One region of the Streptomyces sp. NPDC057445 genome, then DNA from elsewhere that is predicted to be linked to it. Evidence: riboswitches for the same ligand, from Rfam matches in the RefSeq annotation. Region 1 holds a riboswitch; the other holds the start of a gene.

What was found. Region 1 has a riboswitch for thiamine pyrophosphate ahead of thiO (glycine oxidase ThiO). Riboswitches for the same ligand answer to the same signal wherever they lie in the genome.
Region 2: another riboswitch for thiamine pyrophosphate. It lies ahead of ACFU5O_RS12950 (thiamine ABC transporter substrate binding subunit); the one in region 1 lies ahead of thiO (glycine oxidase ThiO).

Annotation. Positions count from the first base shown of each region.
Region 1 is NZ_JBHVDH010000001.1:38,564-43,799, reverse strand. It holds gene pknB (Stk1 family PASTA domain-containing Ser/Thr kinase) at 1-980, opposite strand, end outside; gene ACFU5O_RS00195 (thiazole synthase) at 1,081-1,875, opposite strand; gene thiS (sulfur carrier protein ThiS) at 1,883-2,083, opposite strand; gene thiO (glycine oxidase ThiO) at 2,080-3,276, opposite strand; TPP riboswitch at 3,273-3,387, opposite strand; gene ACFU5O_RS00180 (hypothetical protein) at 3,438-3,782, shown strand; gene ACFU5O_RS00175 (NAD(P)/FAD-dependent oxidoreductase) at 3,807-5,045, shown strand; gene ACFU5O_RS00170 (Rv2175c family DNA-binding protein) at 5,089-5,236, shown strand, end outside.
Region 2 is NZ_JBHVDH010000004.1:373,046-378,281, forward strand. It holds gene ACFU5O_RS12940 (hypothetical protein) at 1-529, opposite strand, end outside; gene rlmN (23S rRNA (adenine(2503)-C(2))-methyltransferase RlmN) at 984-2,090, shown strand; TPP riboswitch at 2,135-2,245, shown strand; gene ACFU5O_RS12950 (thiamine ABC transporter substrate binding subunit) at 2,334-3,428, shown strand; gene ACFU5O_RS12955 (ABC transporter permease) at 3,518-5,134, shown strand; gene ACFU5O_RS12960 (ABC transporter ATP-binding protein) at 5,134-5,236, shown strand, end outside.

The DNA of each region.
Region 1 (5,236 bases):
TCCAGGCGGCTGGTGTGCTGGACGCCCTCCTGCTGCCGATCCGAGGGGAGCAGCCGGGGGATCACACTCGTGCGGTCCTCGGCGGAGTCGTGCTCCGTGGCCCGCGCGCCCGGCGGGACGGCGTCGAGCTGGTCGTCGCGCAGTGCGGCGCGTGCCTCCCGCGTCCGCGCGAGCAGCGCGACGGCGTCGTGCGGGCGGAGCTCGGGGGCGCGGGCGGTGGCGCCAGCCACCAGCTCGTCCAGCTCCGGGGCGAGCCCGGGAACGGCGGCGGACGGGGCGGGGACGTCCTCGTTGAGGTGCTGGTAGAGGACCTGGGCGGGGGTGTCGCCGGAGTGCGGTTTGGCGCCGGTCAACATCTCGTACAGCACGACGCCACAGGCGTAGACGTCGGCGCGCGTGTCGGCGCTCCCGGACTCGATCTGCTCCGGCGCGAGATACGACACCGTCCCGAGGAGCGAGCCCGTGGTGTTCGTCACCGTACCGACGGCCCGCACCAGCCCGAAGTCGGCGACCTTGACCCGGCCGTCGTCGCCGATCAGGACGTTCTCCGGCTTCATGTCCCGGTGCACGAACCCGGCCCGGTGCGCCGCCCCGAGCGCGGCGAGCACGGGTTCGAGGATGTCGAGCGCGGCCCGCGGCTGGAGCGCGCCGCGCTCGCGCAGTACGTCGCGAAGGGTGCACCCGGCGACGTACTCCATCGCCAGATAGACGTACGCGTCCTGTGCCCCCTGGTCGTAGACGCCCACCACATTGGGGTGCGACAGCCGCGCCACGGACTTGGCCTCACGGATGAAGCGCTCCACGAACGAGGCGTCCGTCGCGAGCGCCGGGTGCATCACCTTGAGGGCGAGCACCCGGTCGAGCCGGATGTCCACGGCCCGGTAGACCGTGGCCATGCCACCGACGGCGACCCGCGCGTCGACGCGGTAGCGGCCGTCGAGCAGCTGCCCGACAAGGGGGTCCTGAAGGGTCGTATCCACGCACGCGAGTCTACGAGCAGTGCGGCGTCCCCTCGCCCCCTCGGGCCGGCCCCGGGGCAGTACTGAAGCGCATCCGTGACGAGCGGGAGTGACCGATCCCTCAGAACGCCGGGCGTTCCGGGTCCAGCACCGCGCGGCCCTCCACCGGGGACGAGGCCTCGGCGAAGTGGCGGCGGGGGATACGGCCCGCGCGGTGGGCCAGGCGGCCCGCCTCCACCGCATGCCGCATGGCCTCGGCCATCAGGACGGGTTCCTGGGCCCGGGTGACCGCGGAGGCGAGCATCACGGCCGAGCACCCGAGCTCCATCGCCAGCGCGGCGTCCGACGCCGTGCCCGCCCCCGCGTCCAGGATCACCGGTACGCCCGCCTGCTCGGCGATGAGCTGGAAGTTGTGCGGGTTGCGGATACCGAGCCCCGACCCGATCGGCGAGCCGAGCGGCATGATCGCCGCACAGCCCGCCTCCTCCAGCCTGCGCGCCAGCACCGGGTCGTCATTGGTGTACGGAAGGACGGTGAAGCCGTCGTCGACCAGCACCTCCGCCGCGTCCAGGAGCTCGACCGGGTCGGGCAGCAGCGTGCGCTCGTCCGCGACCACCTCCAGCTTGATCCAGTGCGTCCCGAGCGCCTCGCGGGCGAGCCGTGCCGTCAGAACCGCCTCACCCGCTGTGAAACAGCCCGCGGTGTTCGGCAGGACGCGGATGTCCAGCCGGTCCAGCACCGACAGCACGGAACCCCGTACCGTCGGGTCCAGCCGCCGCATCGCCACCGTCGTGAGCTGTGTGCCGCTCGCGACCAGCGCCCGCTCCAGTACGTCGAGGCTCGGCGCCCCGCCCGTACCCATGATCAGCCGGGACGAGAACGCCACCCCGCCCAGCACAAAACGATCGTCCGCCATGAGCCCGTCAGCCTCCCTGCACCGCGGTCAGGACCTCGACCCGGTCGCCGTCGCCGAGCAGGGTTCCGGACCACTCGCCGCGGGGGACGACGGTCTCGTTGACGGCCGCCGCCACCCCGGAGGGCGCAGCCGTCAGCGTCGCCACCAGGACGTCCAGCGTCGTACCCGCCGCGATGTCCCGCGGCTTTCCGTTCACGGACACGGTCATACGGACAGCTCCTGACGTACGGGAGAAAAGCGGCGAGGGGTGAAGGCGCGTGCCTCTTCCGGCAGCTCGCCGGTGACGAGCGCCTGCGCCATGACGTCGCCCGTCACCGGTGTGAGCAGTACACCGTTGCGGTAGTGGCCGGTGGCCAGCAGCAGCCCCGGCAGTTCGGTCGGTCCGAGCAGCGGCGCGTTGTCCGGCGAACCGGGGCGCAGCCCCGCGCGCGTCTCGGTGAGCGGCAGCTCCGTGATGCCCGGAACGAGCTCGTGCGCGTCGCGCAGCAGCTCGTACACGCCGCCCGCCGTGACCGTCGTGTCCCAGCCGAGCTCCTCGGTCGTCGCCCCCACGACCAGCTCCCCGTTCTCGCGGGGCACCAGATAGACCTGGCTCCCGCGCACCACGGCCCGTACCGTCCGCGACAGGAACGGCGCGTACGGGCGGGGCACCGTCAGCCGCAGCACCTGCCCCTTCACCGGCCGCACCGGCGGTACGACCTCCTCCGGTACGCCGTCCAGCCGGCCGCTGAGACTGCCAGCGGCCAGCACCACCCGCCCGGCGGCCACCTCGTGGTCCGCCCCGGAGCCCTCGGCCCCGGCCGGGCCGCCCTCGCGGAGTACGGCTCCGGTCACCCGGTCCCGCACTACCGAGAGCCGCTGCGCCCAGCTGCGGTGGAAGGTCACTCCCGCCCGCTCGCACGCCACGACCAGCGCCTTCGCGAGGCGCCGGGGATCGATCTGGTGGTCGCCGTCGACCCGCAGCCCGCCCCTCACTCCGGGTGCGAGCATCGGCTCGAGGCGCCGGCACTCACGGCCGGTGAGCCACTCCGACTCCAGCCCCGACCGGCGCTGCAGCGCGTGCAGTTCGCGCAGATGCGCCCGGTCGTCCGTGTCGAGCGCGACGGCGAGGGTGCCGCAGGAGCGGTACCCGGTGTCCTGACCGCTCGCTTCCTGAAGCTCCGCGACGAACTCCGGGTAGCGCCGCGCGGAGGCGAGATTGAGGCCGAGGAGCGTCTCCTCGCCGTAGTGGAGCTCGGTCACCGCGGCGAGCATGCCCGCCGCGACCTGTGCGGCCCCGCCGCCCGGCTCGGGGTCGGCGAGCGCGGTGCGCAGTCCGCGCTGGGCCGCCCGCCAGGCCGTGACCAGGCCGATGATTCCGCCCCCGATGACCAGCACATCCGCAGACGTACGTGAACGCATGGGTGTCCGGACCCTCCCTTCGCCGGCATGACCCGGATCAGGTTCGTACGGTCGGAGGCCGCCTCAGCCTCCCTCTCAGCCCGGTGCGTCCGGGCTCCCGCGATCAGCAGTACGGTGGCCAGCCTAACCCCCACCCCCAACTCGCAGTAAGGGAGCCCGCTGTGGCCCGCTCGCTCGACGGACTCGTACTCGCGCCGGTCGCCGACCAGGCCCCGGGCCAGGTCGGCACCAGGACCCGGTTCACCTACCACGAGCAGGAGGGCCGGATCTGGGCGGACTACACGGGCGGTGACGTGGTCCGGGGGCATCTCGTCGGCACCCGTGAGGGCGACCGGCTGGACTTCCGCTACGTACAGCTGAAGCAGGACGGCACCACGTCGTCGGGGCACTGCGTGTCCACGGTCGTCGAGCTGCCCGACGGGCGGGTCAGGCTGGACGAGGCCTGGGAGTGGGAGTCCCAGCAGGGCAGTGGTACGAGCGTGGTGGAGCAAGTGTCTTCTGATTGATCGTCAGATTGTTAGGCTGGACCGGTGAGTGAGCAAACGGCGCAGCGCCGAGTCGTCATCGTCGGGGCCGGAATGGCCGGTGTCCAGACCGCCGTCGCCCTGCGCGAACGGGGCTTCGCAGGCTCCGTCACCCTCATCGGCGCCGAGCCGCACCAGCCGTACGACCGGCCCCCGCTCTCCAAGGCCGTCCTGCTCGGCAATGCGGAGGGATCGGCCCTCGACATCGATTTCGAGGCGCTCGCCGTGGACCTCCGGCTGGGCCGCGAGGTGACCGGTCTGCGGCCCGGGGCCCATGAGCTCGACACCGCGGCAGGACCCGTCGGCTACGACACCCTCGTGATCGCCACCGGAGCGGAGCCCATCACGCTCCCCGGCACAGAAGGCGTCCAGGGCGTCCATCTGCTGCGCACGCTCGATGACGCGGAACGGCTGCGTCCGGTGCTGGAGCGGCAGCACGACATCGCGGTCGTCGGAGCCGGCTGGATCGGCGCGGAGTTCGCCACCGCCGCCCGCGCGGCCGGCTGCCGGGTCACCGTCGTCGAGGCCGCCGACCGTCCCCTCGCGGGCGCCCTGCCCGCCGAGGTCACCGCGCCGATGGCCGGCTGGTACGCGGAGAGCGGCGCGGAACTCGTCACGAACGCCCGGGTCGTGGGCGTCGAACCGGACGCCGTCGTCCTCGCGGAGGGCTCCGGGGAACGGCGCAGGATGCCGGCCGGAGCCGTGGTCGTCGGTATCGGCGCGCGTCCCGCCACCGGCTGGCTCGAGGGCTCTGGCATCGCCATCGGCCCGGACCGCTCCATCACCGCGGACGCACACCTGCGCACCTCACTGCCCGATGTGTACGCGGTCGGCGACTGCGCGTCCTTCCCTTCCGCGCGCTACGGCGAGCGGCTGCTCGTGCACCACTGGGACAACGCCCTCCAGGGTCCGCGCACGGTCGCCGCCAACGTCGTCGGCGGCGCGGCCGGGGAGGAGCCGCGGCACTACGATCCCGTTCCCTACTTCTGGTCCGAGCAGTTCGGACGTTTCGTGCAGTACGCGGGACACCACGAAGGCGCCGGGACACTCGTATGGCGGGGTGACCCAGGGGCGGGTTCCGCCTGGTCGGTGCTGTGGCTGCGGGACGGGGTGCTGGTCGCCGTGCTCGCCGTGGGCAGGCCCCGGGATCTGGCCCAGGGACGCAAGCTCATCGAGGCGGGCGCGCGGCTGGATCCCGACCGTGCGGGGGACCCCGGCGTCCCTCTGAAGGCCGCAGCTCTCTAGGGTCCGGCTACCGACTGTCAGTCCGGGATGGCACGCTTGTCCCGTGACCGAGATTGACGCAAAGATCGACGCCCTCGTCCCCGCCTGGCTTCACCTGCCGGACATCGCGGAAATGCTCGATGTAGAGGTGACGCGTGTGCGACAGCTGGTCAAGGAGGGCCAGCTGATCGCAGTGCGCCGGGGTGAGAACC
Region 2 (5,236 bases), on a different contig from region 1:
TCCAGATGTTGTCCGGGTTGTGGAGCACGAGATCGCCGTAGCCGCCCGTGACCGCGGCCGCCAGGAAGGCGAGCCCCCAGACACCGGTGATCACGTAGTTGGTCCGCTTGAAGGCGGGGGAGTCCCAGAGGACGGGATCCACGCGCTCGTGGGCGTACTGCAGTGTGAAGGGCACCAGTACGGCCATGGAGCCGAAGGCGATCAGCACCAGGGCGATGTTCGCGACCTCGTCCGCGTAGGTCTCCAGCCAGACGTGGGTGCCCTCGTCGGCAAGCGCCCCCACGATCGCCAGCGCGGTGAAGACGACCACGTCCGCCACCTCAAGGATCTTGAGGGATGTGCCGGGATGCAGGATCCGTCCCGCGACGACCATGACGACGGAGACCGCGAGTGCGAGTCCCACCGCCAGCCCGAAGCGGCCGGGGCCGGCGAGAATCGAGAAGATGATCCACGGAGCCATCCCCACCACGGGGCTGTCGAGCGCGCCTGCCAGCCACTTGCCTCCTGCGGAATCAGCCACGGCCTTCATGGGCCAACCTTCCGGATCACGACAACCCGAGTTCCAGCCTGACTCCGGAGCACGGGGTTCGCGCGGTGAGGGCGCCGCAGCCCGACGCAACGGAACGGACGCAGTTCCTGCTTCTGCTCCGCCGATCGGCAACCGCACGGTTGTGACATTGCGCCGGCCAGGATGGAGGAACTGACATGGAAGACCTGCTTGGTTTCCGCCCGACCAGCGTCGTGCCCTGATACGGATGCGCGTGCTGACGCGGATGCGCGTGCTGTTCCCGCAGGGCTGGAGGGTGACAGCCGACATCCGGATGAGGCCGTCGGATGACGGGACGACCAGCCAGAACGTCACCAGTCGCGGTCCTCGGCGGGTCGTGCGAGGGGCCCGCCGATGACCGGCGGCGAGCGGCGACGCCCACCTGCTCGACAGGGCCCCCAGGCCACCGGATTCCGTCTGCGACACTGGTAGGACCATGCCCAAGCCCGGAGAACTCACTTTCGTCGCGCCGCGCGGAGCCAAGAAGCCCCCGCGGCATCTCGCCGACCTCACGCCCGCCGAGCGCAAGGAGGCCGTTGCCGCGATCGGCGAGAAGCCGTTTCGCGCCAAGCAGCTGTCGCAGCACTACTTCGCTCGGTACGCCCACGACCCCGGTCAGTGGACCGACATCCCCTCGGCCGCGCGTGAGCGGCTCGCGGCGGAGCTGCTGCCCGATCTGATGTCCGTCGTCCGGCACATCTCGTGCGACGACGACACGACCCGCAAGACGCTGTGGCGCCTGCATGACGGGACGCTCGTCGAGTCCGTGCTGATGCGCTACCCGGACCGGGTGACGATGTGCATCTCCTCGCAGGCCGGCTGCGGCATGAACTGCCCGTTCTGCGCCACCGGCCAGGCCGGGCTGGACCGCAATCTGTCCACGGCCGAGATCGTGCACCAGATCGTGGACGGCATGCGGGCGCTGCGCGACGGAGAGGTCCCGGGCGGGCCGGCCCGGCTGAGCAACATCGTCTTCATGGGCATGGGCGAGCCGCTCGCCAACTACAAGCGGGTCGTCGGCGCCATCCGCAGGCTCACCGATCCCGAGCCGGACGGCCTCGGCATCTCGCAGCGCGGGATCACCGTCTCCACGGTCGGCCTCGTCCCTGCGATGCTGCGGTTCGCCGACGAGGGCTTCAAGTGCCGGCTCGCCGTCTCGCTGCACGCTCCCGACGACGAGCTCCGCGACACCCTCGTGCCGGTGAACACGCGCTGGAAGGTGCGGGAGGTGCTGGACGCCGCCTGGGACTACGCGGCGAAGTCCGGTCGCCGGATCTCCATCGAGTACGCCCTGATCCGCGACATCAACGACCAGGCATGGCGTGGTGACCTGCTGGGCCGGCTGCTCAAGGGCAAGCGGGTCCATGTCAACCTGATCCCGCTCAACCCGACCCCGGGCTCGAAGTGGACGGCCTCCCGCCCCGAGGACGAGAAGGCGTTCGTCGACGCGATCGCCGCTCATGGAGTGCCCGTCACCGTGCGCGACACCCGGGGGCAGGAGATCGACGGGGCGTGCGGACAGCTCGCGGCTTCCGAGCGCTAGCGGGCCGCCCGAAGGGCCCATGTAACCTGGGCTCGAACATTTGCATATTCCGACAGGGGAGCGCCACAGCGCTGAGAGTGCGGTGACCGTCAGACCGCAGACCCTCTGAACCTCGCCCGGGTCATTCCGGGTAGGAAGTTCGGACGAGACTCAAGCTGTTGCGCCCTGCCCGGCTCCGGATCGAAGGATCCGAGAACCGGGCAGGGCCGCGTCTCTTCCTGGTCATGTCCAGGAGGAATCTCAGTGAGCACCACCAAGAAGATCACGGTCGCGGCGCTGGCCGCGGCCCTCGGCGTCAGTACGCTCGCGGCCTGCGGCGGGGAGGACAAGGACAACGCCTCCGGCTCTGGATCCGGTTCCAAGACCGTGACGCTCGTCAGCCACGACTCCTTCAACGCCACCCCCGCGGTGCTCAAGGAGTTCACCCGGCAGACCGGGTACACGGTCAAGGTGCTGAAGAGCGGTGACGCCGTAGAGGCCCTCAACAAGGAGATCCTCACCAAGGGCTCTCCGCAGGGCGACGTGTTCTTCGGAGTCGACAACACCACCCTCTCCAGGGCCCTCGACAACGAGCTCTTCACGCCGTACGAGGCCAAGGGCCTGGAGCGGGTCCCCGAGACCCTCCAGCTCGACAAGGACAAGCACCGGGTCACGCCCGTCGACACCGGCGACATCTGCGTCAACTACGACAAGAAGTACTTCGCGGACAGGAAGCTGGCCCCGCCGCAGTCCCTCGAGGACCTCGCGAAGCCCGCATACAAGAACCTCCTGGTCGTCGAGAACGCCGAGCGTTCCTCGCCCGGCCTCGGCTTCCTCCTCGGCACCGCATCCGCGTACGGCGACTCGGGCTGGCAGGACTACTGGAAGAAGCTGAAGGCGAACGGCGTGAAGGTCGTCGACAGCTGGGAGCTCGCCTACAACCAGGAGTTCTCCGGCTCCGCCGGCGGCAAGGAGGCCAAGGGCGACCGGCCGCTCGTGGTCTCGTACGCATCCAGCCCGCCGGTCGAGGTGCTCTTCGCCGAGCCGCAGCCCAAGGAGGCACCGACGGGGGTCTCCACGGGCACGTGCTTCCGGCAGACCGAGGCCGCGGGTCTCCTCAAGGGTGCGAAGAACGAGGCGGGGGGCAAGGCCCTGCTGGACTTCCTGATCAGCAAGAAGTTCCAGGAGGACATGCCGCTCAACATGTTCGTGAACCCGGTGGCCGAGGACGCGAAGCTGCCCGCACTGTTCACCGAGTTCGGTGAGGTGGTCGCCGCGCCGCGGACCATGGCTCCGGAGAAGATCGCCGACAACCGAGACCAGTGGATCGAGTCGTGGTCCTCACTCGTCCTGAAGTAGACGCCCCACCGGCCGGGAGCGCGTCCCCGCGCGGGAAGTCGTACGCGCGCGGGAACGCGCTCCGCGGGAACGCGGCGCGGCTCGCCCTGATGGCCGTGCCCGTCGCGTTCTTCGCCGTCTTCTTCGCCTATCCCGTGACCGCGATCGTCGGTCGCGGGCTCCAGGTGCAGGGCGCCTGGCAGTTGGGCCGCATCGGAGACGTCGTCGGCCGCCCGGACATTCTCGACGTCCTCTGGTTCACCCTGTGGCAGGCGCTCGCCTCCACCGCGTTGACACTGCTGCTCGCCCTCCCCGGCGCGTATGTCTTCGCCCGGTTCGACTTCCCGGGGAAGCAGTTCCTGCGCGCGGTCGTCACCGTGCCGTTCGTGCTGCCGACCGTGGTCGTCGGTACGGCCTTCCTGGCAATGCTCGGGCGCGGCGGACTGCTCGACGAACTCTGGGGCGTACGCCTCGACACGACGGTCTGGGCCATCCTCCTCGCGCATGTCTTCTTCAACTACGCGGTCGTCGTACGGACCGTGGGCGGCCTGTGGTCGCAGCTGGACCCCCGCCAGGAGGAGGCGGCCCGGGTCCTGGGCGCGGGGCGGTTCGCCGCATGGCGGCGCGTCACCCTGCCCGCTCTGACCCCGGCCGTGGCCGCCGCGGCCCTGATGGTGTTCCTCTTCACCTTCACCTCCTTCGGCGTCGTGAAGATCCTGGGCGGCCCCGCGTACTCCACGCTCGAAGTGGAGATCTACCGGCAGACCGCCGACCGGCTCGACCTCTCGACCGCAGCCGTGCTGACGCTGGTGCAGTTCGCGGCGGTCGGCGCGATCCTCGCCGTGCACGCCTGGACCGTACGGCGGCGTGAGTCCGCCCTGCGGCTCGTCGACCCCGCGCACACATCGCGGCGGCCGCGGGGAGCCGGCCAGTGGGCGCTGCTGGCAGCCGTCCTCGCCACTGTCGTGCTGCTGATCCTGACGCCTCTCGGGGTGCTGATCGAGCGGTCGCTCGACGGTCCCGGCGGGTACGGGTTCGCCTTCTACGAGGCGCTGCGATCGGCCGAGGCGAGTGGCGGCACGTTCCTCGTACCGCCGCTCGAGTCCGTCGTGAACTCCCTCCAGTACGCGCTCGCCGCCACCGCCGTCGCCCTGCTGGTCGGCGGGCTCGCGGCCGCCGCCCTCACCCGGAAGGCGGGCCGGCTGGTCCGAGGCTTCGACGCCCTGCTGATGCTGCCGCTGGGGGTCTCCGCGGTCACGGTGGGCTTCGGATTCCTGATCACCCTGGACGAGCCGCCGCTCGATCTGCGTACGACGTGGATCCTGGTGCCGCTCGCACAGGCCCTGGTCGGGGTGCCGTTCGTCGTACGGACCATGCTGCCCGTCCTGCGGGCCGTCGACGCCCGGCTGAGGGAGACCGCGGCCGTGCTGGGCGCGTCGCCGTTGCGCGCCTGGCGTGAGGTCGATCTGCCGCTGGTGCGCCGGGCGCTGCTCGTGGCCGCGGGCTTCGCCTTCGCCGTCTCGCTCGGGGAGTTCGGGGCGACCGTGTTCATCGCCCGCCCCGACAACCCCACGCTGCCGGTGGCCGTCGCCCGGCTGCTGGGCCGTCCCGGTGAGCTCAATTACGGGCAGGCGATGGCTCTTTCGACGATTCTCATGCTGGTCTGTGCGGTGGCTCTGCTGCTGCTCGAACGTATCCGGCCCGACCGCTCCGCAGGGGAGTTCTGATGCTGAAGCTGGAGGACGCGACCGTACGGTTCGGGCGGCGGGAGGCGCTGAACGCGGTGGACCTGGAGGTCGCCGACCACGAGATCGTCTGTGTGCTGGGGC